4 regions of the Alteromonas sp. ABE4_545 genome follow, and region 3 is predicted to be linked to each of the others. Evidence: predicted binding sites of a transcription regulator. Region 3 holds the regulator's gene; each other region holds the start of a gene.
What was found. The regulator sigma-54, encoded in region 3, starts transcription at its own class of promoters, with help from an activator protein. The targets are predictions, from matches to a motif close to GTTGGCACGNNNNTNGNNT.

Region 1 (8,069 bases), on a different contig from region 3:
ACCACGGTCATAGGTGACAGCGTTAACATTGCGTTCCGGTTAGAAGGCCTAGCGCCCAAATATCATGCTGATATCGTTATAAGTGAACAAGTACGCGAGTGTTTAAGCGGTGAGGAAGGAATTGAGTATCGCCCATTAGACTGGGTAAGAGTAAAAGGGCGCCAAGCACCGGTGAAAATATACGAAGTGTTCAATCATTTACCTGACCACCAAAAACAAGCCAAGCTGGCAACAAAAGCGCTTATCGAACAAGGGTTACAACTGCGCATACAGCAAGACTTTGAGGCTGCGCTGGCCATCTTTGAACAAGCGCTTTCAGTCAACCCAGATGACCCTCTACTGCTGCATCACATCGAGTCTTGTCGACACTACCAAACCCAAACACTGCCAAGCGATTGGGACGGCTCTTTTAGTATGCGTGACTAACTTAGCCTTTTGCGTGCGCTTTAATAAAGGTAGCAGATGGGGCAAAAAACGCAGCACCAGTTTCAGCATTTGTAAAATCTAACCAGCGGTCGTAGTCGCCCTTTCCTGAACCGAAAATTTGGCTATGCAACATACGTTTGAAAGGTTGCGCACTCGCTGAACAGGTTATCGACATTAATCCCTGACTAATAATATCGCCATAAGGCATTCCTTGTTTCAGTAACCCCGGAAGAGACTCGTCATCGTGTCTGGTATCTGCGCGCACGGCGTGGGAATAGTCGGAGCACTCGCTACTCACTAAGTTGTGCTCTTTGGTGCGCCCGATAGCTTCCTCTTGTTGACGTTCCGACAAGCTATGCCAACGGCGTAAATCGTGACGAAAACGTTGAACATGTACATAGCTACCGCCACAAAAATCTGTGTCATCATCTCCCACAATTGCGACTTGTCTGCGGTGCATGCCTCTAGGGTTGTCTGCGGCATAAATAAAGCCGTTTAAATCTCGGCCGTCGAGATACCGAAAACTGCGCACTTGTTCAACCAAGTCCACATGCAATCTCAGTAAGTCCATTACCTCAACGCCAATCGCATGACAAATATCGAGCCTGTCAGCCCGAATTTGAATAAAAAGGTCACATTGGGTCACTGGTGCAATACGATCTTCACACTGCATGTCGGGAAAAGGGGCGAGTTCCTGAGGAATGAGACCATCGTATATCTCATTCCAAAAGTCACTGCCAATAGCCACCACACCCGTAACCATCGCTTCATAATGTTCGGCATCGTAGTAGTCGAAAATATCTAGCACACGAGCAAGTTTACTTCTAACGGTTTGCGTATCATCGTCGATGATATTAAAAAACAGATATTGAGCATGCAGATTGGGTTCGGCACAAATACCTTTCTGTGGCTGAGACATAGCTTTCCTTTTTTATTGTTCTCGACGCAATTTCAACACGTTAATACCCCGCTGCCTGACCGTCTTTTCGGCTTTCTGATGCGCCGTAATATACGCCATGCTCACTGTCTTTCATAATGGCTTGATAACCGCCGTATGCGCCTACTACATCGCGTATAACATGACCGCGCTTTTGAAGTTCTCGTATCACCTTAGGGTCGAACCCTGACTCCAAACTGATATAGCCGCCCTCTGTCATCAAATGCCCCGTGGGGCTGCTTGAGCCGCTGTGTAGTATACGTGGTGCGTCGCCAGCTTCTTGTAAGTTCATACCAAAATCAATCATATTCACTAATATTTGTACGTGCATTTGAGGCTGTGTTGCACCGCCCATTACACCAAAGCTTAGCCAAGGCTGACCATTCCGTGTGACAAAAGCCGGAATAATGGTGTGAAACGGTCGCTTGCCAGGCGCATATTCATTGTAATGACCTTCTTCTAAGGTGAAGAGCTCACCGCGATTTTGCAGCACAAAACCTAACCCCGGCGGAGACATACCAGACCCCATACCGCGATAATTACTCTGAATAAGCGACACCATATTGCCGTCTTTGTCTGCCACCGTCATATAAATGGTATCGCCATCCACCATACCGGCATCCACACGTTGTGCGGCTTTTATTGGCGAAATTAGCGCTCGTCGCGTGTTGGCATACTGCTTTGAAATCAGTTGTTCGGTGGGAATGTCGTGAAAAGCAGGGGCAGCGTAGAATTTAGCGCGATCTGCAAAGGCGAGTTTTTTCGCTTCGACAAAGGTGTGAATATAATCGGTCGAACCGAACCCCATTCCATCTATATCATACCCTTCCAATATATTGAGTATTTGCAGCGCAGCAATACCTTGTCCATTGGGCGGCAACTCCCACACATCGTATCCGCGATAGTTAGTCGATACAGGGTTCACCCATTCCGATGTGTGACTCGCCAAATCGTCATACGACAAAAAGCCGCCGTTAGCTTGCATGTAAGCACCTATTGCTCGTGCAATATCGCCTTTGTAAAAGGCGTCTCGTCCGCCTGTTGCAATTTTTTCATAAGTTACAGCGAGGCCTACATTGGTAAATATTTCGCCTTTTTTCAATGGTCGACCATTGGGTAAAAAGGTTGCTGCGAAATCGGGATACTGCCCAATGCGTTTCGCGTTTACGCCCCAGTAATACGCGATCAGCTCTGAAACGGGAAACCCTTCTCGGGCATATTGAATGGCTGGCGTTAACAGGGTTGTCATTGGCAATGAGCCAAAACGATCATGCAGCATAAACCACCCGTCTACGGCACCGGGAACAGAGACAGGCAAGGGGCCAAATGCAGGGATTTTCGTCAGCCCCTGCTCAGCGAAATAGGATTTTTTCAAAGACTTAGGTGACCGACCAGAAGCATTTAGCCCAACAAGCGCTTTGTTTTTTGCATCCCACACAATCGCGAAAAGATCGCCACCAATGCCAGCACCTGTGGGTTCTACCACTCCCAGTACCGCATTAGCTGCAATCGCAGCGTCGATGGCATTCCCCCCTTGCTTTAATATATCTAATGCTACTTGCGTAGCCAGAGGTTGACTCGTCGCCGCCATGCCGTGTTGTGCAATCACTTCTGAGCGACTTGCAAACATTTCCCCCGTCACGCGGTCATAACCAAAACAAGGCGTACTCAGCCCTAAAACAAAGAGTGTGAGAAAACAGAGTCGTTGCATAACGTATTCTTATTATTACCGTTTGTCATAGCATACTCTGCTTAGACCCGTATAAAAAGAAAAAAGCCCCGCACGAAGCGGGGCTACAGTCGAAGGGATATAGGCTTATTATTATTATTTAGCTGCCCAATCTTAAATCACGTGTCGAAGCTTATGAACGACCACCAGTGAAATCTGGGTATGCTTCCAGACCACACTCGCTTACGTCTACACCTTCGAATTCTTCTTCTTCGCTAACACGTACACCCATCACAGCTTTGATAATCAACCACACAACCAAGCTAGTAACGAATACCCATACGAAGATAGTCAATGCGCCAATGATTTGGCCTGAGAAGCTTGCTTCGCCAGTAACTGGAACAAGCAACAAACCAAGAAGACCCACTACACCGTGAACAGAGATAGCACCTACTGGATCGTCAATCTTAAGCTTATCAAGACCAACAATGCTGAATACTACCAAGATACCGCCTAGCGCACCGAAGATAGTAGCTTCAAGAGCAGTAGGAGTAGAAGGTTCTGCAGTGATAGCAACAAGGCCAGCCAACGCACCGTTAAGCGCCATAGTGAGGTCAGCTTTACCAAACATGATGCGAGCAACGATAAGAGCAGCAATACAACCGCCTGCCGCAGCAGCGTTAGTGTTCATGAATACAACCGCTACTGAGTTTGCACTTTCTACAGATGCAGTCGCCAGTACTGAACCACCGTTAAAGCCAAACCAACCCATCCAAAGGATGAAAGTACCTAGCGTAGCAAGTGGTAAGTTTGCGCCAGGGATAGCGTTCACTTTACCGTCTGCAGTGTATTTACCTTTACGAGCACCTAGTACAAGTACACCAGCAAGGGCAGCTGCTGCACCAGCCATGTGAACGATACCAGAACCAGCAAAGTCAGAGAAACCTAGGTCGCCCAATACGTACATACCGAAAACAGCATCGCCGTTCCAAGTCCATGCACCTTCCATTGGGTAGATGAAACCCGTCATTACCACAGCAAATGCCAAGAAAGCCCAAAGCTTCATACGCTCAGCAACTGCACCAGATACAATAGACATTGCCGTTGCAACGAATACTACCTGGAAGAAGAAATCTGCAGAAGGTGCGTAAGTTGCTGGATCTTCAGCGACACCTGTTGCGCCATCAGCGATGATACCGTCAAGGAAAATACCGCCGCCATACATGATGTCGTAACCACAAATCATGTACATCGTACAAGCAATCGCGAACAACGCGATGTTTTTAGTTAGAATTTCAGTGGTGTTTTTAGCGCGTACTAGACCCGCCTCCAACATAGCAAAACCAGCGGCCATCCACATTACGAGGGCACCGCTCATCAAGAAGTAAAAGGTATCTAGCGCGTACGCTAGTTCAAAAGTTGTTTCCATTGTGCGTTTCTCCGCTTATTGTTCTCGTAGGCGCTTACAGCGCGTCGCTGTCAGTTTCACCAGTACGGATACGTACTGCGCTTTCCAGGTCATAAACGAACACTTTACCGTCGCCGATTTTGCCCGTTTTCGCCGCACCAACGATAGCTTCTACTAAGCGATCAACTTGGTCGTCTTGTACAGCAATTTCCAATTTAACTTTAGGCAAAAAGTCAACTTGGTATTCCGCACCACGATATAACTCAGTGTGGCCTTTTTGACGTCCGAAACCTTTCACTTCGGTCACGGTCAAACCGTCGATACCGATTTCTGAAATGGCTTCACGAACATCATCTAGCTTGAACGGCTTGATGATAGCTGTGACTAGTTTCATGTGTTGCTCCCAAATGTGGTTTGCTTTTGTTGCATGTTGTGTGATTTACAGAGCTATAACACAAGAGGTGTGCCACAAATTAATATTCATGAAAATCATATATTTATGATATTGAGGATACAAATTGAAACATTTTTTGGCACAAATTTGGTGCACATTAAAATTTATGCACCAAATTTGTTCAATGGGAAATATCCATCACCGATCGTCTCAAATTTCCGGAACTTTATCCCGAATACGCAGGTCTTTTGAGCATGAATAGTATGGATAATTTTTTCTCACCAGAGCGACATTGGGAAATACCCGAGGTCAAAACTCACGCGTTTAAGCGGTTAGTCCCTTTATTGGTGCTTTCTATTGGTTTGCACATTGCTGTGGTGATCGCCTTGAGCCGCACAGCTACGCCAACGCCAATCCAGACAAAGAAAACGCAGCCCATTTATGCTCAATTGATCATCCCGCCACCGGTAAAGACAGCGCCCCCACGCGAAGAAGTAAAACCAGATGAAACTCCACAAGCACCACCAACTGTGGCACAAGAGCCAGTGCCGAGTATTCAAGAGCAAAATACGCAAGAACAAGATAATAACGACATGGCACCCCCAACCACACCAGAGCCAACACAAAAGCCCGAAGTTGCCGATGCTGTGCAGCCCGCCATAGACACTACACCACCAGCGCTCACGGGTAAGGAATTAACACAAGATAAAACGGACACGGCAACACGCCCTAAAATCGATATTAGCCGAACTCAACTCGACCGCTTTTTCTCTTCGCAACGAGCTGATCAGCAGCAAATACTTGCCGAAGAAGCCGCAAAAGCTTACCAACGCCAGCAAGTCTCGCCGGATTTATCGGCAGGTTATGTGAGTCAAGAAGAACGAAACAAACCCAAACCCGTTAAGGTCAACTGCAGTACCAACGTCAATAAATCAATGGCAATTGTCAGTGGCTTATTAGGTGGCAATTTAACCTGCACAGATCGCAGTCAATTTAACCAATTCATAGAAGATAGAAAAAACAAACAGTGATCGCACATCACACAGATTGTTGTTATAAAAGACCTTTCAAAATAGAAATTTAAGGATGTATTTTGGCTGCCGCTAATCTACTCGCTCTCATTGACGATATCGCCACACTGCTGGACGATATTGCCGTTTTGTCAAAAGTAGCCGCGAAAAAAACGGCTGGAGTGCTAGGCGATGACCTCGCTCTCAATGCTAATCAGGTCACGGGAGTAAAGCCCGACCGAGAACTACCAGTGGTATGGGCTGTTGCAAAAGGGTCATTATTAAACAAGGTCATTCTTGTACCGGGTGCGTTGTTGATCAGCGCCTTTGTACCTGTACTCATTACCTTGCTGTTGATCCTTGGTGGTGCATACCTTTGCTTTGAAGGTGCCGAGAAGCTTTTGCATAAATATTTCCCTCATTCGCATAATGACGAAGAGAGAGAACAGCGACTAGCCGCCCTTTCCGACCAAAATATTGACCTTGTCGCGCTGGAAAAAGACAAAATTAAAGGCGCCATTAGGACCGACTTTATTTTGTCAGCTGAAATTGTGGTTATTGCGCTAGGCAGTGTTCAAGCAGCCTCGTTTTCCACCCAATTAGGCGTGTTGTGTGCACTCAGTGTTGGTATTACAGCAGGCGTTTACGGACTCGTTGCGGCCATTGTAAAAATGGATGACTTAGGCCTGTATTTACTGCGCAAGTCACTCACTGGGGAATACAACGCATTGCAACGCCACATGGGCCGAGGTCTGCTTATTGCCGCCCCTGTATTAATGAAGTTACTCGCCATTGTTGGCACTATCGCAATGTTTCTTGTTGGTGGTGGCATCATCACTCATAACGTACCAATGGTACACCACATCGCAGAAGCACTACTGCCCACCGGTGGCGGATTAGAAACGGTTTCGGCCATTGGGTTTGACGGCTTAGTCGGCCTAATCAGTGGAGCCATTGTAGTCGCGTTAGTAAAATTGGTGACTAAGCTCAAAGGCTAATCACACCTTTTAGGCGTATTCGTTCACTATCACTGCCTATCTCGCCTGCCGACGCATTAACACCCGGTAGGCGTTCACTTCCCCTGTTAGTATTTTTGACCATTCAAGGTTTGTGTTTTTCACTAATTTTTAGTCGTAAATATCTCAACTTAAAATATGAGATAGCAACTCAAAAAAATAAACCCATATTTTTCATGTGCTTAAAAAATATTTCAGATATGGCACAACTATCGCAAAAGTTATTGCGACTAAGCTATTAACACTACAACTACTTCACATAATTGACTGATTAAAAGGATGGGATTATGAATCGTCTGCCAAAAACACTTACCGCTTCTGCACTTGTTGCCCTAGGTTTGCTTGCCACACCGGTAATGGCAGATACAGGGAAAGGCGTTAACCAGTCTGCGATGCAAGCTTTAAATGGCATGATTAACTATGAAGTCCAACACAGCCAATATCAAATGAAGCAAACACTGACCGCAGATTTACTTGCCGCAAGTTTGTATTTTGAACCAGAGCAAAAAGAGGAACGCGTAAAAACGCGTACCAGTATCCAAGACTTAGCGCCTGATGAAGTCAAAGAGAACGGCGAAGAAGAGTAAAGCTCATGATCACTTACACCGCACTAATGTTGTTGCTATTACTGCCTGTAGCTACGTTTATTGCCGCTGTTGGTGTGTTTTCACTGTGCCACAAGCTACTAGCAAAAACACTGAGCCAAACTATTAGCCAGCGTCATGTTTCAACACGCATGCGCTCGCACTTGGTTACTCATTAATTCACTGTCCGTGAAGCCTAATCGGCTTCACGGAGCAACACCTTAACTACTCCCGTAGGACCTTGCCTCAGGTTTTTCATGGTCGTAATCCCACGCTTATTACCATGAAATTCCTGAGGATTTTTTTAATCCATACCGAAAAGTTTTTGCCACCAGCTTTTTTCTTTCGATTTTTCAGCTGACTTCGCATCTTGTGTAGTTTTGCATCCCTGTGCGGGCGGCAAATTTGCCAGAATAGCCGGTACACTCATGCTATTAGGACACCCAGCTTCTAATACCGCACCGGTACTAATATCAAAATGAGCAATGCCGAGTGTGGCAGGGAATCGCCGAGACAAAGACTTAGGCTCCATTTGTTTTTCGTATGCAATGAATACCGGTAAGGCTCCACTTGACCCAGTTAGATTCACTGGCAAATTGTCATCATTACCAATCCACACTGTCAC
Region 2 (8,069 bases), on a different contig from region 3:
CCGCCACACTAGAACCATTGACGTACAACCAACGCAACACATTGGAAAATCCCGACTTTGTCGTCCTTGGCGACCAGCGAGTCCCGTGGGAGCAAGTCGTCCAATACGAAAGGAGTGAATAAATGTTATCTCGAACTTTACTGGCTATCTCTGCACTCGTTGCCCTACCGGCAATGGCTCAGTGGCAAGTTGCCCCTGATGAATCATCGTTAAACTTTTTAACCACTAAGAATGCCCAGATAACCGAAGTTCATGCTTTTGAAAAAGTGTCCGGCACTATCAACAACAGCAATATGGCCGAAATTGATGTGGCACTGGATTCTGTGAATACCAAAATTGAGCTCAGAGACACTCGAATGAAAGATATTTTATTCGAAACGGGCACGTATCCAAAAGCGACGTTTTCTGCCAATATCGCGAAGGAATTACTCAATTTGCCCGCCGGCTCAAGTAAACAAGCCTCAGTAAAAGGCACAATTTCACTGCATGGTATGAAAGCACCCACTACCTTTGACGTATTGGTGACTAAAGTGAACGACAACACGTTAACGGTAACTACCGTTGCGCCAACAGTATTATCAGCTGCTAACTTTGGTTTAAATGGCGGAGTGCAAACTCTGCAAACCTTGGCAGGTTTAAGCAGCATTACCACAAGTGTTCCCGTGACATTTTCTGTCACTTTCACCCAGAAATAATACGATTTCTCTTCTGAGGCAGTTACATTAACTGCCTCACATCCCGCCTCAAATACTAACTATTACAGCCTATTAGTACAAAATAAATGGTTATCTTTGTGATTTTCAGTATAGTCGCTTGGCTTGATGGAAAGCAGTCGCTTATTCAAAGAATAAGCAGGAATAATATTGGTCTTTCGACCCCATATAAATAAGGAAATACCATGCAGTATTTTATTGAAGCAATGCAAAAGTATGCGGAATTCACTGGCCGCGCTCGTCGTAAGCAATTTTGGATGTTTTATCTTTTCGTGGTTATTTTTTCAATCGCGTGCGGTATCGTAGATCTCATCATTGGTGCGAGTATTCTTGGCATGCTTTTCTCTCTGGCTATGCTAATCCCAACCTTGTCTATCGGTGCTCGTCGTCTGCACGACACTGGTCGTAGTGGTTGGTGGCAGTTGCTCTATCTTCTTCCTCTTATCGGTGCCATTGTCCTATTGGTATTCTTCGTATTAGACAGCCATGATGACAACCAATTTGGCGCGAATCCAAAAGCAAGTGCCGCTTAATTATCTTTTGTAATAAAAACGGGCATCTCGTTAAAAGATACCCGTTTTTTTTTACGCTAGAAGCTTGCTATGCCGCACTTTGTACGGGCAATTGAGCCGGTAATGGAGCTTTATTGAAAGCCTGAATCACCATTGGTTGCCAATTCACTTCAGGTAACACTGGCAATTCTGCAGCAGCGTTGCTGAAATCAAAGTTTGCCATACCAACACGTACACGTTTCAAAGCTTGTCCTTCTTTACGCTCAGGAGAGATGACAAAAATACCATTGCGAAATGCGCTGTGACCCAACTTCAAACTACTAGAGAAGCGTATGATAGGCGCACTCAGTGCAAGACCAATTAACACCGGCATTAACCAAACGAATAGAGACGGTGTGAAATACCATGTTGTCACACCCCAAGCGATAGCAAGTGAACTTGCTACCTGGGTGCGTTTAAATGCGTCAGCCCAAGGTACCATTTTGCCTTCGCGGTCCTGTGCTTCCCATCTTACAGAGTGGCCAACAAATACGCTCAATACAAAGTAACTATGGTAGAACATCATTAATGGAGCCAATAACATCGCCATGATAATTTCTACCACGGCCCCTTTTAATAGGGTAAATGCACCACCAAATTCCTCTCGACGTTGGATCAATGCCAAAATAATTCCCAACACTTTAGGCATCAGCAACAATGACGTAGTGCCCCACAGTGTCCACATCATCATATCTTGACGCGCAACTTGCCACGTAGGGAACAACTGATATTCATTGCCAAAAAACTCTGGAATAGTCAGTGCTTTATCTAGGGCGTCAGCTGTACCAAGCGCCAACATTAGCATTAGCACTAACGAAGACATATAAGCAAACGCGCCAAAGATGAAGTGCATGCGGTTTGTCATGGTTAGACCTTTTACCTTCAACAGCCCTAGGTGTTGAATATTGCCTTGAACCCAACGACGGTCACGCGTTGCGTATTCCAGAATGTGGGCGGGTACTTCCTCATAACTGCCATCAGTATCTGTTAGCAAGTAGGCTTCCCAACCTGCACGGCGCAAAAGCGCTGCTTCTACGAAGTCGTGACTTAAAATATCTCCGCCGAATGGCTCTCTACCGGGTAATGACGGCAAGCCACAGTGCTGCATAAAGGGAGCGATACGAATAACGGCGTTATGCCCCCAGTAGTTGGCACTGTCGGTCTGCCAAAATGACAACCCAGTTGCTAGCATTGGGCTGTACAAGTGTGCCGCAAACTGCACAAAACGTCCGAAAAAGGTAGTAGAACGCACAGGCATAGGAATGGTTTGTACCAGCGCCACTTTGTCGTTGGCCTCAATACGCTGAGCTAGCTCAACCATTCTTTCACCGGTCATAATGCTGTCGGCATCCAATACAATCATACTTTCATAGTGGCTGCCCCAACGTTGACAAAAATCGGCAACGTTACCCACCTTACGCCCTTCGTTTTTCTCACGACGACGGTAGAACACTTGGTCTGCATAAGCACCTAAACGCTGCTTAAGATGTTGAAAACCTTTAAGTTCAGCTTCAGCCATGTCTGGCTTTTGTGTATCGCTTAACATGTAAAAGTCGAAGTCTTTGCCGTGTTCAGTACCAGCTAGCTCACGTACACACGCCTCAAAACCAACCATGATCCGACGCGTATCTTCGTTGTATACAGGCATGATCACCGCATGACGCTTCGTTAATGCCGTGCTCGAATCAGGCTTAGGCTGTGCTTTTTTCAAGCTTAAAGGGTCGATGTTCGCTAAACGCAGTACAAAGCCAATTACACCTGTCCAAAACGCCATACTTAACCAAGCGAACAGAACCAAGCTTAACCCTAACTGAGCAATTTCGATTCCGGTTAAACCATTTGGCAAAAAGATTTCGTAAAGACTCCAACCAGCTAACGCCATTGTGGGTACGACGAGTATTGCCAGTAACATCAAGCGCATCGCCTCACCACGTACTGCGAGTGTAAAGTTTGATTCTGTTTTCATGGGCTTGTGTTGAGCTGATTTATTTTGCTTGATAAACATAATTCCACACCTCGCTGACTCGTTGATTGTCTTTGGCGATATACAAACGCATATCCGCCGTTGCTTGTTGCGCTGCTTGAAGTAAGAAAGTGGCGCGCAACTCAGTGCCATCATTCACAGGGTAAAGGCGAGCTTGAGATACTTGGCCATTGGCAGCACTCAACTGCACGCTCAAGTTTTGAATCTCACCGCTTAGCGATTCAGGTAAGGTAAAGTCCACAACAAAACGACGAGACTTCACGGTTTTCGCTTTTTCAGACTCTTCTTCGCCTGGCTGAATACCAGAACCTTGGCGAGTACGAAGCACCGTCATTAATGGCGTAGTGGTTTGTTGTTCAACGTTACCGTCTACGGTGCGAATGGTGTAGCTGAAATAGCGGCTATCGCCCTGATTAAACGGTGTTTTAGGCACCCAATAAGCCACAATATTGTCGTTTACTTCTGAACGCGTGGGTATTTCAACGACTTCCACTCTTCCTTCGTCAAAGCCTTCTTCCGGAGTTACCCACAGACCTGGACGCTTGTGATAAGCGGCTTCTTGGTCCAAGTAGTGATCAAAGTCAGTATCGCGTTGCAACATCCCAAAGCCCTGAGGTTTAGTATCAACCAAAGACGTAATCTGAAGATGAGCGGGGTTGGTCAAAGGGCGCCAAATTTGTTCTCCGGCATTGGTCACCATTAATACGCCATCGCTGTCATGCACTTCTGGACGATAGTCATCAGGCTTGCTTTGACTGTGCTCGCCATACAAAAACATACTGGTAAACGGCGCTACGCCAAGTTTCTTCACGTCTTCGCGTGCGAACAACCAAGATTTCACCTTCATTTCTGTATCTTTGCCAGGCGTCAATTCAAAACGATAAGCACCGGCAACAGAAGGGCTTTCCAAGCGCGCGTAAATCACGATAGGGCCGTTTTCTTTGGGTTCAATCAACCAAAACTTCGTGAAATAAGGGAACTCTTCACCCTCTGTTTCAGCAGTATCGATAGCTAAGCCACGCGCTGAAATACCGTACACATTGTCTCCACCAATCAAGCGAAAGTATGACGCACCTTGAAATACGGCGAACTCATCTTTGTATTCGCTGTTCTTAATTGGGTAGTGCACGCGAAACCCTGCAAAGCCTGCATTCTCATTGGTCAAGCCAGACAGATTCGACGCTTGTTGGTCATAACTAAACGCATCTTTATTAAAGGGAACAGGGTGTTCTTGGTTTTGGTTGTCAACAGTAATGACACTCACTGGCTGCTTGAACAAAAAACCAGGATGAAAGAACTGCACTTCGTAGTCATTTTCACCATGCCACAAGCTGTGATCTGCTTTATAACGAATGGCACGGTAGGTTTGATAATCCATATTTTTAAGAGAAGCATCTAAACCATGATCATCAACGGTAAAGCTCTCTTGCGCAGAAAGGCGCGCTTCTTCTATCACTTTATTTAAAATAACGACGCTATCAGCAGGTAGGTTTTCTTGTGTTACCTCATCAGCGCTACTGATACTTGCACTAAGCAATGCTACTGCAGAAACGGTACAGGTAAGTAGTCGGCGAATACCCAAGCCTTTCTGCAATGCTTGAAATACTTTTTTTATAGAAAATGCATTGTGTTGGCTGTTGTTGGAAAACATAAAAAACTCCGTGAACAAGATTCACATTGACTAGAGCAATTGTCGTTCCAACATGGTAAAAAACTTTAATAATACAATAATTACAAATACTTACACTAAACTGAACGGTTTTTCCGCGGCTTTCAATTAGGTTTATTATACTTTTGGCTAATCTCACTGTTGGCTTTTAGCGACACTTCAGTACTAACTCTAGCGATATTTACACCACAGTGATAACACTCATGAACATACCCAACACAACCAAAGACAAGTAACTATATATTTTTAAAGGATAATTTTATTTTTCTTTGCTTTTTTATTAATTCTGGCCTGCCCTTTGCGAGAGTCTAAGCCACAGCGTAGTTATAAATCGAAAAAGGAGACACTCATGCGCAAATCAACAACGGCTTTAGCATTACTGATTGCAGCAGGTACATTTTCAACAGCAGTTCTGGCCAATGGCCCTGCATGGCGATATGTAGAGGGTGGCTACACCTCATTAGATGGTGACGGGGGTTTAGATGCTGATGGTGCTTTTATTGGTGGTAAGTATCAGATTAACCCAAATGTATATTTAAACGGTGAATTCACCTTTGTTGAAGAAGGCAGCGCCGATATTAACCTACTCACTTTAGGTGGGGGCTACATCGTACCTTTGAATACCACCACAGACGCATACGCGGGCATTAACTTTGAACGAGTAGACACTGATGGCTATGACGATAACGGCTACAGCTTGGCGGCAGGCGTTCGCTCAATGGTGACAGACGTTGTTGAAGTAACAGGTGAGCTAGGCTATTACGACGTCAGTGACGGTGATATGACCTTCAAAGTGGGTGGTAACTACTACATCAGCCCAGAACTGTCGGTTGGTGCGAGCTACAAGTTTATGGACGGCGGCGACATTATGCAACTCGGCGCACGTTACGCATTTTAAATAGCAAAAGGGCTGGTTTATTCCAGCCCTTGATATTCTTCTCCGTCTAGCGTGACTTGGTCTTTCGGCCTGATATCAACCGTTTCATGTAATTCAGAATACACAAGCACGGCTTCTTTACTGGCTAATAGCCCCAACACTTGCTCAACTTTATCCTCAAAACTGGCTTCTTCTTCACCGTAATCGGTCCCTTCTCTCAACACGAAAGCTTCAGCAATATTACGTAGCGTGTCTTTTTCTATTTCATCAATAGGGATAATCATATTCAGGCTCTCGGTAAATAGTCCGCCACAAAACGGCGTACTCGTTCATGTAGCCATACAGTTGGCTTATTGAAAGCACCTTGCATAAAGCCAACATGCCCACCTTCTTCACTCAATTCCAATGTGACAGCACGTGCCAACTCTTGTTCCGATGGAACAATGACCGGCGACATAAATGGGTCGTCGATAGAGTGTAAAATCAACGTAGGACAATGAATCGCGCTGAGAAAGTGATACGCACTGCATTTCTCATAATAGTCTTCTGCGTCACTAAAGCCATGTAGTGGCGCAGTGATCAAGGTGTCGAAGCGTTTAAAGCTATGAATGGTGTCGACGTCGTCGTGGTTAAGCTGGATCAAGTTGCGATAGTCGATATGCGCCATTTTCTTCAGCAGTGTGCGTTTCATGCTCGCGAGTAGATACTTCTGATACACTCTTGAGAAACCACGATCGATACTTTGCGCACATTCACCTAACTTCAAGGGTGCAGAAATGGCAATAGCGGCGGAAAGCCAGTGTTGTGAGGGGTTTTCGCCCAGCAATTTGAGCAACATATTGCCCCCAAGTGAAAATCCAATTCCCACCATAGGCAACCCTGGGTAACGCGCGGCAAGTAGCTCCAGCACATAACTCGGATCTTCCGTTTCACCTGAGTGATACGCACGCGGTTTAATATTCGGCTCGCCACTACAGCCGCGATAATGCATCAAAACAACTTGCCAACCATCGCGGCTTAACGTCGCCATCATGTCGTTTGCATAATGGCTCTTAATAGACCCTTCCAAGCCATGAAATAAGACCACAAGCCCTGTGAGTTTTTCCGGCTTTGGCCCCCATGCTAAGTCGAGAAAGTCCCCATCCGGCAGCGAGATACGCTCGGTGGTATACGTGAGGGGCTGGCGCTTTTGTAAAAAGCGTGGCCAGATTGTTTGGATGTGGCGATTCTTCGCCCATTTAGGCGCCACAAAGCTACTCTTGATAATTCTGCCGTGGGCGAGATTTTCCTTGATCATGTATTACCTAATACGTCACACCGTGTTAAAAATCACATCTATCGCTTGTTGCGCTTGTTGTTGGTTTTGCCAGTGATAGTGCGCAATAAGCACCTGAGTATTCGACAAGTTATCTGGCGCACTGGTGCGCACTTCCGCAGTGTTCAATTCAATTAAACACTCGACTAGCAGCTTTTGCTGCTGTTGCTCTAAAACCAGCTCTTGTTGTTTGTAATCTTCGTATTTGTCTGGCTCCGCCACTTTCGCTTCTCGGCGTTGCATACGAAATACCTGAAGGGCGTGATCATTGCGTTTAATTTTGGCTTCCAGAGAAGCCACATCATGCGGTGACAACGTTAACCCTAAACTATCACACCACAGCACCAACAAGCAGAGATTTACATTCGCGCCATAGGTATCTTGCAAAAACAAACACTGACTAGCGATACCTTTACGGGCATAAACCGCAAGGCTAAAGTGCCAAAATGCTTGGTCAGTCAGTTGCGAAGACGCAGGGAGCTTCATGCAGACGCCTGTTCAAAGGCCGTTTTTGCTGCTTCCAGTTGTTCTTGCGCATCAAGCCAGGCCATTTCTTCTTCTTCGAGCTGCTGCTTCAATACCGCTTGTTGATCCAATAACTTCAGCAATTGCGCTTTATTGGCTTCGTCATACAAGCTGGCATCACCCAAACTCGTTTCAACTTCGGCCAACGCGGCACCATGCTTGTCCATAGCCTTTTCGTGTTTGTCGATAGCCTTTCTGAGCGGAGCAGTGGCTTGCCTAAACTCAGCCTCGCGACGCTTTTCGGCTTTGCGGTCTATTTTGGGCTTATCTTCACTATTAGAGACAGGTTTGTCTTCTTGTTGCTGTTGCAAAATCCACTGTCGGTAGTCATCTAAATCACCATTAAAGGCATCCACTTGACCACGATCTACCAAGTAAAACTCTTCACACACTGAAGCAAGTAAGAAGCGGTCGTGAGAAACCAATACCATAGCG
Region 3 (8,069 bases):
GGTTACATGAGTTAGGTGAAAATAAACAGATCCACCAGTTTTATTAGCCCGGCTTTATCGACTACTCGGAGCTGTTCCGGCGCATATTTTCAAACAGGGATGGCTCCCATGGGCGCATAGCCATGAGCAAGCCCATGTGTTTACGTTCATCGATAGGTAATAAGTTGTCTTCTTCACTGAGCTGAGCCGCTTCTTTAGTGAGTTGATTAAGACGGCGCTGAATAATGGCAACGGAAGAGTCTGAATATCGCCCTCGTAAGTAAAACCGAAATGTCCAAGGCTCGTTTTTCTTTGGGTCCATAAACTTCACCATTACCTCTTTTTCCATAAACCGCTCTAACGGGCCACCGGGGATCCAGCGAAAGTCCTGTGCAATCAACAAGCGATAGTCATTACCGGGCAATAGTTCTATTAAACGCAGTTTGTCTAACTTAGCCATCAACCGTATTCCTTCGTGTTGCTCGATTTGGTAGTGAGAAATCAGTTCGTCAAACTTCCAGCCGTCGCGAACACAAACAGCAGCCAGTAGTAACCTAGGATCTTGTAGTAGTTCAACTTCCTGCTCGGCAGTGAGCTGTGAAATGCGCTGTCCTTGCTTTTGCGCTTTGGCGAATAGGTCGGTCAATTCCATTTTCATCAGCCCACAAATCTCCTCTAATCGTTCCAAGGAAAAATTGTGATGAGAGAAACAGCGCTTGATACTCGCTTCGCTTAAATCGAGTGCAATCGCAACGTCTTTATAGGTGAGTTGTTGTTCCCTAAGTGACTGTTTGAGTACCGCAGTAATGTGCTTAATTTGGCTCATAAGTATAAATATTTAATACCTTTGGTGGTGATTTATACTACATTTTTCATCGAAGTTTACAAATATTAATCCTTTTTCTAAGTTGATAGCGTCTTCATTAAAAGGAACTAGCAATGAAAAAGTTAATTTCAACTGTATTGATCACCGCCGCTTTTTGTCAGCCTTTGTACGCAGATGACTCTGTGGATCATTCTGGACAAGCAAGTAAACACAGCGTATTAGCCAGTATTGAAGCCTCAAAAGTCACGGCTTCTGTAGCAAGTGCGGCCGTTGCCGTACCGGTGTTAATAGTAGGAGGCACGGCGGTATCTGTTGCTCATGTCAGCCATGAAGCGATGAAGGATTTACACCAGGCTTCTGAAAAGCCAAAACCACTGCCAATCACAGATAAAGTGATTACCTGCGACCCCTCGCCGAATCAGGTCATCATTAATCAAACCACGGTGAACGACTAACGTTATTGCGGCACTGTTGAGGGATATAACAATGAAAAAGTTACTATTTATCGGTTGTTTAGCTTGGGCGTCTTTCGCCCAAGCAGGTAGTCAGGCACCACAGGAAGCGGTTTTCAAGCCGGAAGAAATTGTGAACTTTGCTAAACGTGTGGAACGTTATGCCGCAGAGCAAGGCGCATATGCTTTTATTATTGCGCGACAAGGGCGCCCAACCGAAGATTTACCAAAGGGGATTCAATATACCCACACTGCTATCGCTGTGTATTCGGCGATTGAAACTGATAGCGGTGAGACGGAATACGGCTATGCGATCCACAATTTGTATCAACGCGCTCAAGATCCGGGGATAAGCGACTTAGTTACGGATTATCCGGTAGATTTTTTCTGGGGAGCGAAAGCACTGAAAGCAGGTGTGATTATTCCTACCCCTGAACTTCAGCACAAACTGGTCGCGTTACTTGCTAGTGAAAAAGCCCGTACCCTTCACGTACCTTATTATTCTGTGATTGCTAGCCCTTACACGTCTGAACGCCAAAATTGCACAGAATACACGTTAGACTTGATCAATTCGGCAATTTACGACACAACCGATCAAGCGAGGTTAAAACAAAATACAAAAGCGTACTTTGACGCTCAACCTGTTCATATGAGCCGGTTTAAACTTTCTCTTGGCAGTATGTTTTCCAGTGGTGTGAGTTTGAATGACCATCCTGGCAAAGTGAAAACCGCCACGTTCACCACGATTGCCGAATATTTACATGAGTACCAACTGACCCAAGAAGTCGTCACCATCGATTCCACCCTAATTACACCTTTGTTCGAAAAAGCGAGTTAGGAGACAGGGCGTGAATACATCAAAACCTACTAAGGAATAAGACTGATAGCCCTGTTATCAAGCGCAGGGCTTGAATCAACTCAAGGAGAATGTCGTGAAATCAACATCGTTATTAAAACATTTGCCCGTGTCTCTCAGTTTGATCGTGGCCAGCTTTATTTACTTTAGCCTTCATACTCAGCAAAACCTTGTGGCGCAGTTGGGGCGCCCCAGTTCAACGCATGCCATCGGCGATTTCCTACTTCCCTTTGTCGCCGTGTTTTGGGGCGCGGTTACCGCCATAGTGAGCTTTGTGGTGTGTAAGTTTATGCGCGTAAAAAAATGGGACTGGCAAGTACCAAAAGGTGTGTTCATTACCATGACTATTGCCGCTATTTTCAGTGCAAGTGGTATCGCGACCTTACTAGGTGTGAACTCTTACGCTGATATTGAAGCGGCTCAGGAGCCACGTGTATTAGTACGCAATAATGTTGAAGCGTACCCAATACGCATGATGGACGGTGATACAGAAAACCTCTATCAATGGTCACGGTTAGATAGCGACGACACTCCACAATATTTTAGTTGGCAAGGTAAGGACTGGTCAGTCGCGGATTCTGAATCTTGTGTATTGCGCTTGAGTCAGAACAATGAGGTAAAGTATCAATTCGAGAATCTGTGTGAGTATTCCTATTTAACATCGGTGCAAGTGATGCCGATGACTGTTAGCGAAGATGTGCCGTATTTGGTGCTACTTGCTAAACTGCGAGCAACCTCTCAACGTTCTCTGTTGATTATTCTCGATAGTGACTTGAATGAACGCTGGGTAGAAGTGGTCGAACGTTGTCGCTTGGGGATTAACCTGAGTGCTCAAGAAGACGGTCTGGCGGTTAATAGCTCGTGTTCAGGCAATTACATTAAATTGGAGTAAATAGGGTGGGGCTGAGTGTTTTACTCAGCCTCATTAAACCGACCGGCAATGAGCGCTTCCACAGCGTCGAGCGCAGCTTCAGCATCGGGGCCTTCACTGACTAAGAGTATTTGCTCGCCTTGATGGCTCTCCATCATCATTAACCCTAATACACTATTGGCGTTGGCTTGTTTATCGCCTTTGTGAAGCATAATTTGAGCATCGAATTGGTTGGCCAATTGCACCAGTTGAGTCGCTGCTCGTGCATGTAATCCTAGCTTGTTGACGATAGTGACGGTTTTTTCAATACGCATTATTGATTCAACTCTCGGTGGCGAATTTGAACATCTGGATGTATGTCGCTGAAGTTTTTCGCTAGGCTTTGGGCAACAAAAACCGAGCGGTGCTGGCCTCCTGTGCACCCAATAGCGATAGTGACATAACTGCGGTTATTGCGTTCTAAATGCGGTAACCACGTGGTTAATAAATTCTGAATTTGCCAAATAAACTTTGTCACTATGGGTTGCGACCCAAGAAATACCTCAACAGGAGCATCCAGACCAGTAAGGTGTTTTAGGTCGGGCTCCCAATGAGGGTTGGGTAGAAATCGCGCATCGAAAACATAGTCTGCGTCTTTGGGAATGCCATGTTTGAAACCAAAGGATTCAAATACCAACACTAAGCGAGAGCTTTTCTTTCCTAAAATACGCTCACGAATGAGTTCGGCGAGTTGATGAATTGACAGTTTATCTGTGTCTAAATACAAATCTGCGCGCTCGGCTATCGGCGCTAACAAGGCTTTTTCTGCTTGTATGGCCTCTGACAGCGACTTATTGAGCTTGGCTAAAGGGTGCAAACGGCGAGTTTCGCTGAAGCGCTTCACCAGAATGTCATCACTGGCGTCGATATACACGATTGTCATTGACCAAGACGCTGGCAGGTAATCGAGTATTTCTACCAGTTCGTTCGGGTCTTTAGGCAGATTGCGAACGTCTATACTCACGGCCACTTGGTCGTATTCGTCAACCACTGTGTGTGTGAGGGTGGGCAAAAGATTAACGGGAATATTGTCGACGCAATAGTAGCCTAAGTCTTCGAGGGCGCGTAATGCGACCGATTTTCCTGAACCTGAGCGGCCACTAATAATGATGAGTTTCAATGCGCTTCTCCCTAAATCGCTTTACGCTACTATTCGCCTAGTGCGGTAAGAATATCATCGCCGTTAGTGGCGTTTCTAATGGCTTTTACGGTGTCTTTATCGCTCAGTTTACCGGCAATTGTGGCCAAGGTTTGTAAGTGGCCTTCGGTTTGTTCTTCAGGAACCAGTAAACTAAAAAAGATATCGACGGGTTTATTATCGATAGCATCGAACTGGATGGGAGGTTCGCTGGTGACAATAATGGCAATGACTCTGTCCAAGCCAGGAAGCCGACCATGAGGGAGCGCAATACCATTACCAATACCTGTACTACCCATTTTTTCACGTGCTAATAAGGCCGTGAGTACGTCTACTTTGTCGACATTTGGGGTCGTTTTTTCGGCGATATCGCTAATGATTTCGAGAATTCTTTTTTTACTATTGCACTGAACCGCACACTCGGTGCGGTTCAGGCTAACAATGGCTTTAATATCCATGCTGTCTTAATTAGTGTTTTTTAAGCTTTTCTTTATGCTTGATCACTTGACGGTCGAGTTTATCGACCATGCTATCGATCGCAGCATACATATCGGTGTTTTCAGATGAAGCAAATACTTCTGCTCCACTCAAATGCATCGTGGCTTCGGCTTTTTGGTTGAGTTTCTCAACATTTAATATCACGTGCACGTTAGAAATATGATCAAAATGACGCTCAAGTTTGCTGAACTTGGTATCGACATAAGTACGCAAAGAATCTGTGATCTCAATATGATGACCAGTAAGGTTTATTTGCATAGTCGTCTTCCTTTTGGTTTGCAGCTTAATTAAATTAAGCTCTTGCGTTGGTTAGACGGTGGAATCGATAACGATTCCCGGTATTTTGCTATTGTCCGCCGGGCTACTTTAATGCCTTGGTCGGCCAACAATTGAGCAATCTTGCTGTCGCTGAGCGGTTTAGCTGGCTTTTCAGCCGCCACCAATTTTTTGATCAATGCACGAATAGCCGTTGAAGAGCATTCACCACCCGATTCAGTGGCAACATGGCTAGAGAAGAAGTATTTCAGTTCAAAAATACCTCTAGGTGTGTGCATGTACTTCTGCGTGGTAACACGCGATATCGTAGATTCGTGCATGTCCACCATTTCAGCTACGTCGTTCAGTACCATAGGCTTCATCATTTCTGGCCCATGTTCAAAGAAACCTAACTGTTGTTGTACGATACAGTTCGCTACTTTTAACAATGTCTCGTTGCGCGACTCCAAACTTTTTATAAACCATTTGGCTTCTTGCATATGAGAACGAATGAATTGGGAATCACTGCTGCTTTTCGAGTTTCGACTCATGGCTGCGTATTGCTGATTCACATTCAGTTTTGGCAGGCTGTCGGGGTTTAATTCAACACTCCAACGGCCGTTCTTTTTCGCTACCGATACGTCAGGAATCACGTATTCGGGTTCTTTTGTCACTAACGCACTGCCCGGGCGAGGGTTTAAGCTCTGGAGCAGTCGCATAGCTTCGCGTAACTCGTCTTCTTTCAGACGCGTTTTACGCATTAAGGTTCGATAATCTTTGCTGCCAAGTAAGTCAGTGTACTCTTGAATCAGCATTTTGGCTTCGGCAAGCCAAGGCGTGTCGGGCGAGAATTGCTTCAATTGCACCATCAAGCACTCTTGAGGTGAGCGCGAGCCAGAACCGATTGGGTCAAACATCTGAATGCGTTTAAGCACGCATTCCACTTCATCAAGCTCGACAGGCTCTTCTAGGTCTTCGTCTTCATTTATGCTGTTGAGAATATCTTCGATAGGCGAAGTGAGATAACCAGATTCGTCAATGGAATCAATGATGGCAATGGCAATAGCGCGGTCGAGGTCGCTGAATGGCGTGAGACGCATTTGCCACAATAAGTGCGCTTGAATATCGTCTGTTGTTTCGCCTTGATAAACGTGTTCATCGTCACTGCTTGAAGACGACGATGCGGGCGCTGATGAGGCCGAATAGTATTCATCCCATGTACTGTCGATAGGCAGTTCGTCGGGCAGTTCGTTTTTTTCTAGCGCATCACCACTTTCAATACTGTCTGAAGAAGACACCGTCGTCGACTCACCCTCAGTAAGCTTGTCTAAGTTACTTTTCTCTAGGTTGTCGAAATCGCTACCCTCTTCAACTTCAAGTAATGGGTTAGCGTCCAGCGCTTCCTGAATTTCCTGCTGGAGGTCTAGAGTGGAAAGCTGCAACAGCTTGATCGCCTGCTGGAGCTGCGGCGTCATCGTTAACTGTTGGCTGAATTTGAGTTGTAAAGATGGCTTCATCTACTTCTTATCTTAATACGCTTTAACCTGTAGTAGCTGGTTAGACAAATATTCCTTTGATACCCTAACTATAGCCTGAATTGCTCACCTAGGTATACATCCTTCACTTTTTGATTACTCAAAACGTCTTCGGCAGTACCCTGTGCAATTAACTCTCCGTGGCTCACGATGTAAGCTTTTTCGCATACATCCAGCGTCTCTCTAACGTTATGATCGGTAATCAAAATTCCGATGTCTCGATCACGCAAGTGTTGGATTATCTTCTTTATATCATTAACCGATATAGGATCAACACCAGCAAATGGTTCGTCCAACAAAATAAATTTGGGATCGGCGGCAAGTGCCCGTGCTATTTCTACTCGGCGGCGTTCGCCCCCTGATAAACTCATCCCTGTACTATTACGTATATGGTTGATGTTAAATTCATCAAGTAGTGAATCAGCTTCGCTTTCACGCTGGGCTTTTGTCAGCGCTTTGCGTGTTTGTAAAATCGCCATGATGTTTTCATACACGGTGAGTTTACGAAATATAGACGCTTCCTGAGGTAAATAGCCAATACCTTGTCGAGCGCGCTCATGCATCGGTTGATGCGTGAGTGAATGCTGGTCGATGGTAATGTTCCCTTTGTCTAAAGGAACAAGACCGACAATCATATAAAAGGTGGTGGTTTTACCCGCACCGTTGGGGCCGAGCAAGCCAACAATTTGTCCGGTTGATACTTCCAAACTTACATCGCGCACAACTTGGCGAGATTTATAAGATTTGGCGAGATGGGTCGCGGTTAATGTTGCCATTACTGCTCCGGTTCCTTTTCTTTCAACTGGTTAAATGACTCTGGGCTTAGTACGGTTTCAACCCCTTCACTGTCTGCGGCGCGAACTTGCTCTTTAATTAAGTCGAAAACAATATTATTACTGGTCATTTTAATGGTGTCGCGATCCAGTTTGGCGTCGCCAGCCATAGTCAATATGCGGTTGGCCACTTCATAGCGGATCTCGTTAGCGCTGGCAAATACGGTTTCACCATTGTCCAGATCCTGCTGATAGCTCGCCGGATTCCCAGTAGCAACAATGACCTCAAAACCTTCATCTGAATTTTCACCTTTAACCACTTCTACGCGATCAGCTTTAATTAACAAAGTGCCTTGGCTGATGGCGACATTTCGCGTGAGTATAAGCGTTTTGGTAACGCCATCCAGATTTTGGTCTTCCGCTTTAATATGGATCTGTTGTTTGAAATCTGCTTCGCCAGCCACAGCCTGTGGAATCAGCAACCAGCCCAATACTAGGCTACAGGCTAGGGGTGTAAATCGTTTCAACATGATGACTTAACTCGTACTGTTTTGTTTCTAAATTTGCATTAAAACCATTGCCGGTCACCACAAAGTTCACCCCTTTTATAATCATGGGTTCGTTGGATGTTGCGATCTTGGTTTTTAGGTTAATTTCAATAAATTCGGTACTGATTGAGCGTACGAAATTGTCGTTATCTTCATTCGTGATACTGACGTTTGATTCTAAGTGAATCAAATTGTTGTCGTATAAGGTGCCTTCATCAGCGTGCAGATGCCAGGGTTGACTTGTATCATCTGTGTATAAGGTATAATCAGGTTCACTAAACAGAACAAAACCTAGTAAA
Region 4 (8,069 bases), on a different contig from region 3:
CAACGCGCTTGCCGCAGAAGCACTGGCGGGGTCGGTTCATGCGCTTGCGTTGCATACTTACACACCCGAAGAGTGGGTTGCGCGAGGTGGTGAAATTGTTGCTTCGCCAAATTGTATGGGTGGCGAGAAGTAGTATTTACACCTAGTGGCAACCCCGAATACGGCTACAACAATTGCCAGGTATTCAACGTGCCAAATGCTGCAATGGTGACCGGCAGCGAGATAACCGTTGTCACCGCGATAATACTGGCTGCCAAGCGATGATCACCGCCGAGGTTGCGCACCATCACGTAACTCGCGGCGGCGGTTGGTGCGATAGACATTAACAGGATAATGCCTAACCCCATGCCTCGAATGCCCATCAAATATGCCATACCAACCAGACATGATGGGTAAAGTAAGCATTTACTTACTGTGCTAATACTAATGTCTTTCCAATCATCACTGAATGAACGAAACTGCAGTGACGCTCCTGTACAAATGAGTGCTAATGGCAACGTGAGTTGGGCAAAATATTCGCCAGTTGTGGTAAAGATCACTGGCAAGGTTACCTGATAATAAGAAAAGGGTAAGGCCAGTAAAATGGCGATAATAAGTGGGTTGGTAGCAATGCCTTTAATATGGCTCATAGCCGAGCGTTGACCATCGAGATAAAAGTTCAGCACAAAAACAGACAGCACGTTGAACAAAATCGTCACCAAGCCCAAATACACAGATGCCGCCGCTAATCCGTCGTTGCCATAGGTGTTCGCGCAATAGGCTAAGCCGATAATGCCCATGTTGGCTCGAAACCCACCTTGCACTACCACGCCCCGCGCTTGCGCTTTTTCTACTGCAAAGTGGCTAAACCCCATTAATAAACAAAAAAACAACAGTGTGCCGACGAGTCCGACACCAATTAATGTTGGGTTGGCAGCATGACTAAAGTCTGCTTGGCTAATGGATAAAAACAGCAATGCAGGAAGGGCAATGGTAAAAACCAACTTGGAACCGGCTTCAACAAATCCGTCATTTAATAGCCCACGACGATAGAGCAAATTGCCCATCGCGAGTAACAAAAGAACGGGGCCAATAACGGTAAAGGCGAAGTCGAAAGTGCTGGTTTCCATTTTATAGATCTTACGGCATTAGGGGAGCGATAAGGCTACTGAGTCAGGGCCAAGAGTACAAGGGGTCTTGGCCTGAAATATCGTAAGCACACCGCTTACCACAGCGTGAATGGTATTTTGTATGTGTGCGCTTACTATCTTTTAATCTTTCTTTTTATAGCAGCTGTCATATTGCTATCGTTACGTCGTCACATGGCTGTCGTCACGTTTTTAGCGCTGCTGTGCTGAAATTGCTTCATCTGCTCAACTCCCATGAGGGGAATGCAGCAGTATCGCGATTTGCGTTTTTTAAAAGGAGCAATACTATGGCACAATCAAACACGAATACATCGGCAACTCTTAACTCACAGGCACAACAAAACGCTATGGCTACAGTGACATTAATCGATGGGTATTGGTTTTACTTTCAGGACGAAGGCACCGACATTGCGGTTCACGGATCTGCGTGGTCAGGCAAAGAGACCGTTTATGTGAACGACAATCCAGTATCAGACAAGCGAGCGTTACTCAGCTGTGTGAGTGAGCACGAATTTACCCACGGAGCTCACGACTACAAAGTGCGTTATGAAGTGACAAGCCTGATGTGCGGCGCGTTGGAATGCAGCTTATTTAAAGATGGAACCTTGCTGGCTTCGCAGAAAAAGGCCTACATCGAGAAGAATAAGAATACTTGGATGAAAGTCTTGTTCTTGTTTTTTGCGGGGTTTGGGTTTGGTTCGGCAGTCGCAAGTTTAGTGAAGTATTTCGCCGCATAAGGAGTTTGAGGTGGAAATTAACGCGTTACGCGTGAAATCGCTAAGAAAACAACACCAATGGACCCAACAGCAGTTGGCTGAAATGTGCGGAGTGAGTCTCCGCACTATTCAGCGGGTGGAAAAAGAAGGCAATGCCGCCACAGAAACCGTAATGGGGTTGTGCGCGGTACTGGAAATCCCGCAGGATGAACTGGCTATCGTACCCAAAGTAGGTACGGATATCCTGCAATCTGTTGAGCTTCACAAAGAGAAGCTACTGATTGCAGGCTCTGTATTTATTGGCATGTTAGCGGGCGGTGCCGTGATGTATTGGCTACTAGGTCATGCTGTTTAGCCGTAGATGGCTAAAATTGAATATTAATCCCTTCATTTTGTTCACGACTTTTATTTCTTGTAGTCACGGCGTCTTGCCCATCTTGTTGGTAGCGTGGGTGATATGGCCCTTTGGGCAGAGTTGAAATTACTGCTTCGTTCACATCTCGCGCAAGCGGCAAATAATCGGTTGTTGCTGTTGATAGCGCAGTAGAGATGAGTTGTACCAGCAAGTCTTTGCTTTCACTCGACGTATCTACTTCTATGACGTGATGAAACTGCCACAATGCCTGGTTTGTAGACGTTGAAATCAATTTGAAATCAGCCCCCACAGATACGGCGCCACCGGCAATATAGTAATCAGTATTCCAATGAGTAATGGTGACAAACAACACCGCGTCGGCACCAAAAAGGGTTTTGAATTTATCGGCTTGGGCGTTTTGTAACTGAGCGCCGTCTGTTACGCCTTCAAGTTGTAATAGCATCGCCACCAATGGAATTGGCATAACATAATACCCCGCCTCGCTAAGAGGCTTAGCAATTGTTGTACTGTAAAGTTCTGGTGCGTCTGCCGCTGTGGTGCGATTAACCGCAGGCACTACCAAAATGGCTTTTGGGTTTTGTTGATACATGAGGGGGTATTTTTCTTGTTTGGTCAGCGGTTCAATGGTTGTACAACCTGAAAGAGCCACGATAACCCAAACTAAGGTGAGCGCATTTCTAATTGTCATTGGCGGCCTCTTGCTTGTCTAGTTGTGTTAATACAAGCGTCATTAGCTGAGTGGATTCAGGGTAGGTACTTTGCTCTTTTAGAAAATAACTGCGCGCAGCTCTCACATTCCCAGACTGCATCTCCATTTGCCCCAGCTCTGCATAAATACCCGGTGGCACCTGCTTACCCTTGTTTTCGGCGACATAAACAATGTCGCGCAAAGTCTGACGGTGGCGCTTGAACGTTTTATCAGAGGGTTGTTGTTGGTAATCGTAGGCAGTATTACTGTAATTGCCCCAGTAATAAAGAGGCTGAGTGCTTGAGCACCCAGCTAAAATCACAGCTACACAGCCCGCTATGAGTAACTTTTTGGTTCCGTTCATGGCACGATCACTTCAAACACGTTGCCGTTTGTAATGTATATCTTGCGCTTTACTTTCACATCACCGTTGTCGTGTACTTCGATAATGTGGGTGCCGGGGTCAATGGCAAACTTCGCGACCTTTGCGCCGTCGAGACTGAACGTTTTAGCCTTATCCAGTGGAACAGCAATGCCGTCTATGTAGAGTGTTTTACCTACAAACTCGCCACTGAGTTGCAGAAAGCCTTGGTCATCCACTTGTCGCGTTTCTGAATAATGAGTGCTACATGCTGACAGTGTGAGTGCCACACATACAATGAGGATACGGATCATAGTTGTGCTCCTTCCGCTTCTCTTACCACTAAACTAGCAAGGGCTTTGTTGTCGATGTCGCCACTTTTGAGCCGACAAAGAGAGAGTTCGTTTTGCCCTGTGCCTACCAGGCTCATCACTTCTATTTCGGCCACAGGCTTACCCGGTAACGTTATCATCATACCGGTTTGCGGGTTTTTCACGCGCTTTCCTTCGGTATACACGGTGAAGTTGTCACCCACTTTCACGTTTTGGCTTTCGCCACCCGTCATCATGTAAAAGCCTTGGTCAACGCCAACAAGATAGGCTTGCCATGGTGCGTCGAGGAGGTTTTCCATAATATTGCTTACTAATTTGGAAATAGCAGCGGATACGGCCTTGTCGTCCAAGCTGGTATCGTAGCCTGCGGTTTCGCCTACGCCGAAAACACGGTTTGCCTCGGTACGGGCTTCACCTGTGGCTTCTTCAGAATAAATGATTTCGCCATTGCGGGTGTTAATAAGTCGCACATTTACGGTAGCGGTGGCGATTTGAATTTTATTGCGGCTGAACACGCCCACTTCTGAATTCGTCGAGCGACCAAATTCAGACACAGAGCCGACGATGAGGTAATCGGCACCCACAGACTCCAATGCTTTACCAGCATATTGAGCTTCGGTTTGTACGGCGTTGAGGGCGTCGCGTTCAAGCATAATAAACTTGTTCGAATCGGTAAGGCGACTGGCGAGAATATCTGAGGCTTGTTTGCCTAAACGGTCACCGTTGTAGTCGACTAAAAAGCTGTTACTGCGCTTGGTTTCATCTGAAAATCGGGAAATGGCGACTACGCGTTTCAATGCTCGCGTATCTTCGGCCATGAGCGTTGGACTAATATCTGGTTGGGTCACAGGTACAGGGTTTACGGTGCCGCGGGTTGCACTAGTGCAGCCTGATAACGCCATAACTCCGGCTAGACTGATAACGGTCAAAAGTTGCTTTTTCATGCGGTCCTCTCTTGAAATCGCTGATTAAGGTTCAGCGGATGAGGCTAGTGTATGAAGGATTTTTTGTTCGTGAAAGAGGCCAGCTTTAAATACTACAAACTGATACATTTGAAGACAATTTTGGTACACACTTAGCCTGCGAGTTTATTGGCTTTATCCGCCACTTTTAACAATCTATTAAAGGAAATTTGTCATCAGTGGTGGTAGAATCGCCGACCGTTTTTTAATCAAACGCCAATTGAGAAACTATGTTCAATATAATTAATAATAAAGACAGCAACATTAAGAATGATGTCTTGTCTGGGATCACCGTAGCACTCGCGCTGGTTCCTGAAGCGGTGGCATTTGCCTTTGTGGCAGGTGTTGAACCCATGATTGGCTTGTACGCCGCATTTATGATGGGGTTGATTACCTCTGCGATCGGTGGACGCCCCGGTATGATCTCGGGCGCAACAGGCGCAATGGCTGTGGTCATGGTTGCCTTGGTTGCACAACATGGCGTGCAGTATTTGTTTGCTGCGGTCATACTCGCGGGTTTGCTGCAAATACTGTGCGGTGTTATGCGGCTCGGTAAGTTCATTCGCTTAGTGCCTTACCCGGTCATGTTGGGCTTTGTAAATGGCCTCGCCATCGTCATTTTCTTAGCGCAGTTGGGCCAGTTCAAGGTAACCAATGCCTTAGGTGAACACGTGTGGATGCAAGGCTCAATGCTCTACATGATGCTAGGTTTGGTAGCGATCACCATGGCCATTATTTACTTGTTGCCTAAACTAACCAAAGCCGTACCTGCGTCGCTTGCGGCCATTATTACGATTACCTTATTAGTTCACGGCCTTGACCTTGAAGCACGTACCGTCATCGACTTTGTGCGTGATATGCTGCCTGCTGACCAAAAAGACTCGGCTTCTTTAGCCGGTGAATTACCGTCTTTTGCTATCCCAATGGTGCCGCTAAATTGGGATACCTTCATGATCATTTTACCTACATCGGTCATTTTGTGTCTTGTGGGTTTGATTGAGTCATTACTCACACTAACACTGATTGACGAGATGACCGACACGCGTGGTCGTGGCAACAAAGAATGTGTTGGCCAAGGTGTAGCGAACACTGTGAATGGTTTCTTCGGTGGTATGGGCGGTTGCGCCATGATTGGTCAGAGTATGATTAATATTAACTCTGGTGGGCGCGGGCGTTTGTCGGGGATCACCGCTGCGGTTGTACTGCTTGGGTTTATCTTATTTGCAGCTCCGTTAATTGAAATGATCCCGCTTGCGGCTCTTGTGGGTGTTATGTTTGTTGTGGTTATTGGCACATTTGAATGGGCTTCTTTCCGCATTATCCGTGGGGTGAACAAAGAAGATGCCTTTGTGCTGTTCTTGGTAACTGGCGTAACTGTGATTGCCGACCTTGCTATTGCTGTTGTGGTGGGCGTGATTGTTTCGGCATTAGTTTTCGCATGGAAAGCCGCTCGTTATGTCGAGAGTAAAACCCATATCGATGATGATGGTTGGAAGGTATACGAGCTTCGCGGCCCGGTATTCTTCGGCTCGGTTCATCATTTTAAAGAAATGTTCGATGTAGCTAATGACCCTGATGATGTGGTGATCGACTTTAATAACAGCCGAATTTGGGATTCGTCAGGTATTGATGCGCTTGATAGCCTAGCTGACAAATACGAAGAAGCTGGCAAGAAGCTGCACATTCGTCACATTAGTGAAGAGTGCCGAGGCTTGCTGAAGAAAGCGGATAAGTTTGTAGAAATTAACGTGAATGAAGACCCACGTTACCGTGTAGCTACAGACAAGCTCGCATAAGCGAACGTGCCAACATGGGGCGATGTTGCATGATGTTGGTGCAATTCGCCTTTCACTGTGTTTTTGTGTTCTCGTTAAGTGCCTGAAATTATGGTTAAAGTAATATTGGCACTAATGTTGATTGATAGAAAGAGACGCATAATGAGTATCACAACCGTAGTGAACTCGCGGAACTGAACAATTTCGATGTTGTGAGACTGTCGCAGCATCAGGCATGGCAAAGAAGCCCACAACTAACTTTCGTTGGTTGTGGGTTTTTTTTTGACTCAAAAAAAGGGTTTCACAATGAATCAAACTACCTCAAAAAAACGAGTCGTCGTCGTAGGTAACGGCATGGTTGGGCACCATTTCGTTGAGCAGTTGGTAAAGAGTGACGCAGATTGTCATATTACTGTATTGTCGGGTGAACCAAGACTCGCTTATGACCGCGTACATTTGTCTTCATATTTTGAAGGCAGCAGCGCAGACGATTTGGCAATGACCGACGAAGCAACCTACAAAGCGTGGGGCGTTGAGTTTTTTGTTAATGCAAAAGTGGATAAAATTCATCGTGAAACCAAAGACGTAGTCACCGAAGCAGGAGACACGTTCGCGTATGACGTACTGGTAATGGCAACGGGTTCTTACCCTTTTGTTCCCCCCATTCCCGGTAACGAGCAACCTCATTGTTTGGTATACAGAACCATCGAAGATCTGGAAGCCATTGAATCGTCTGCTAGCCAAAGCAAGGTGGGTGTCGTTGTGGGTGGTGGCCTGCTAGGGCTTGAAGCCGCTAATGCACTAAAGCAAGCGGGTGTTGATACTCACGTTGTTGAATTTGCACCACAACTAATGGCGGTACAGCTTGATAACTTGGGCGGTGACGTACTCAAAGCAAAAATTGAAGAGTTAGGTGTAAAGGTACACACTCAAAAAGCTACGCAAGAAATTGTGGCGGGTGAAGATTGTCGTTATCGCATGAATTTCGCAGACGATACCTTCTTAGAAACCGATATGATTTTGTTCTCGGCAGGTATTCGTCCTTCTGATCAACTTGCTCGTAGTTTTGGTTTGGCGGTAGGTGAGCGCGGCGGGATTGTTGTTGATGATCACTGTGTCACGTCAGACCCGTCTATCTATGCTATTGGTGAGTGTGCGCTATGGGACAACCGTATATTTGGTTTGGTCGCACCGGGTTATAGTATGGCGCGAGTTGTCGCGTCGCATATTGCTGGTGGCGAGCTAGCATTTGAAGGGGCAGACATGAGCACTAAGCTCAAGCTGATGGGCGTAGATGTTGGCTCTATTGGCGACGCCCATGCACGCACAGCGGGCGCATTAAGTTACACCTATTTCAACCAGCCTGATGGGGTGTATAAAAAGCTGGTTGTTAACCAAGAACAAACGAAAGTGCTGGGCGCCGTGTTAGTAGGCGATACCAGCGACTACGACACGTTATTGCAATATGCACTCAACGATATCACCCTACCTGAACACGCAGAGAGCTTAATCTTACCTTCAAGCGGTGATGCCGCACCGGCACTGGGGGCTGACGCCTTGCCAGATACTGCGGTGATTTGTTCATGTCACAACGTAGCAAAAGGCGACATTATCACTGCGATTGACGGTGGATGTTGTAGCGTTGGCGATATTAAGTCTGAAACTAAAGCTTGCACCGGTTGTGGTGGTTGCGCCGCATTACTGAAAAACGTTGTCGACAGCGAACTGGAGA

Region 1: glnK (P-II family nitrogen regulator) is a predicted target of sigma-54. The motif match lies at 4,893-4,911, and genes of this name have one in related genera.
Region 2: ACXAH6_RS04155 (OpgD/OpgG family glucan biosynthesis protein) is a predicted target of sigma-54. The motif match lies at 4,933-4,951, and genes of this name have one in related genera.
Region 4: nirB (nitrite reductase large subunit NirB) is a predicted target of sigma-54. The motif match lies at 6,463-6,481, and genes of this name have one in related genera.

What each region holds. Positions count from the first base shown of each region.
Region 1 is NZ_JBSWYY010000002.1:140,438-148,506, forward strand. Features, by position in the region: gene ACXAH6_RS03060 (adenylate/guanylate cyclase domain-containing protein) at 1-426, shown strand, start outside; gene ACXAH6_RS03065 (Dyp-type peroxidase) at 428-1,345, opposite strand; gene ggt (gamma-glutamyltransferase) at 1,386-3,074, opposite strand; gene ACXAH6_RS03075 (ammonium transporter family protein) at 3,226-4,461, opposite strand; gene glnK (P-II family nitrogen regulator) at 4,496-4,834, opposite strand; gene ACXAH6_RS03085 (hypothetical protein) at 5,098-5,865, shown strand; gene ACXAH6_RS03090 (DUF808 domain-containing protein) at 5,928-6,842, shown strand; gene ACXAH6_RS03095 (hypothetical protein) at 7,148-7,447, shown strand; gene ACXAH6_RS03100 (hypothetical protein) at 7,453-7,623, shown strand; gene mrcB (penicillin-binding protein 1B) at 7,749-8,069, opposite strand, start outside.
Region 2 is NZ_JBSWYY010000003.1:54,337-62,405, reverse strand. Features, by position in the region: gene cysQ (3'(2'),5'-bisphosphate nucleotidase CysQ) at 1-122, shown strand, start outside; gene ACXAH6_RS04170 (YceI family protein) at 123-695, shown strand; gene ACXAH6_RS04165 (DUF805 domain-containing protein) at 899-1,246, shown strand; gene mdoH (glucans biosynthesis glucosyltransferase MdoH) at 1,314-3,269, opposite strand; gene ACXAH6_RS04155 (OpgD/OpgG family glucan biosynthesis protein) at 3,250-4,899, opposite strand; gene ACXAH6_RS04150 (outer membrane beta-barrel protein) at 5,267-5,815, shown strand; gene ACXAH6_RS04145 (YheU family protein) at 5,833-6,078, opposite strand; gene ACXAH6_RS04140 (hydrolase) at 6,081-7,091, opposite strand; gene ACXAH6_RS04135 (TIGR02444 family protein) at 7,107-7,595, opposite strand; gene ACXAH6_RS04130 (ATP-binding cassette domain-containing protein) at 7,592-8,069, opposite strand, start outside.
Region 3 is NZ_JBSWYY010000006.1:56,115-64,183, forward strand. Features, by position in the region: gene ACXAH6_RS07850 (helix-turn-helix domain-containing protein) at 62-805, opposite strand; gene ACXAH6_RS07855 (hypothetical protein) at 919-1,260, shown strand; gene ACXAH6_RS07860 (DUF2145 domain-containing protein) at 1,292-2,095, shown strand; gene ACXAH6_RS07865 (hypothetical protein) at 2,190-3,005, shown strand; gene ACXAH6_RS07870 (HPr family phosphocarrier protein) at 3,026-3,298, opposite strand; gene rapZ (RNase adapter RapZ) at 3,298-4,143, opposite strand; gene ptsN (PTS IIA-like nitrogen regulatory protein PtsN) at 4,173-4,619, opposite strand; gene hpf (ribosome hibernation promoting factor) at 4,630-4,917, opposite strand; gene ACXAH6_RS07890 (RNA polymerase factor sigma-54) at 4,947-6,431, opposite strand; gene lptB (LPS export ABC transporter ATP-binding protein) at 6,500-7,225, opposite strand; gene lptA (lipopolysaccharide transport periplasmic protein LptA) at 7,225-7,752, opposite strand; gene lptC (LPS export ABC transporter periplasmic protein LptC) at 7,721-8,069, opposite strand, start outside.
Region 4 is NZ_JBSWYY010000005.1:76,075-84,143, reverse strand. Features, by position in the region: gene ACXAH6_RS06750 (BolA family protein) at 1-133, shown strand, start outside; gene ACXAH6_RS06745 (AEC family transporter) at 165-1,109, opposite strand; gene ACXAH6_RS06740 (hypothetical protein) at 1,415-1,864, shown strand; gene ACXAH6_RS06735 (helix-turn-helix domain-containing protein) at 1,875-2,198, shown strand; gene ACXAH6_RS06730 (GNA1162 family protein) at 2,209-2,907, opposite strand; gene ACXAH6_RS06725 (DUF4810 domain-containing protein) at 2,897-3,271, opposite strand; gene ACXAH6_RS06720 (hypothetical protein) at 3,268-3,582, opposite strand; gene ACXAH6_RS06715 (CsgG/HfaB family protein) at 3,579-4,544, opposite strand; gene ACXAH6_RS06710 (SulP family inorganic anion transporter) at 4,793-6,358, shown strand; gene nirB (nitrite reductase large subunit NirB) at 6,644-8,069, shown strand, end outside.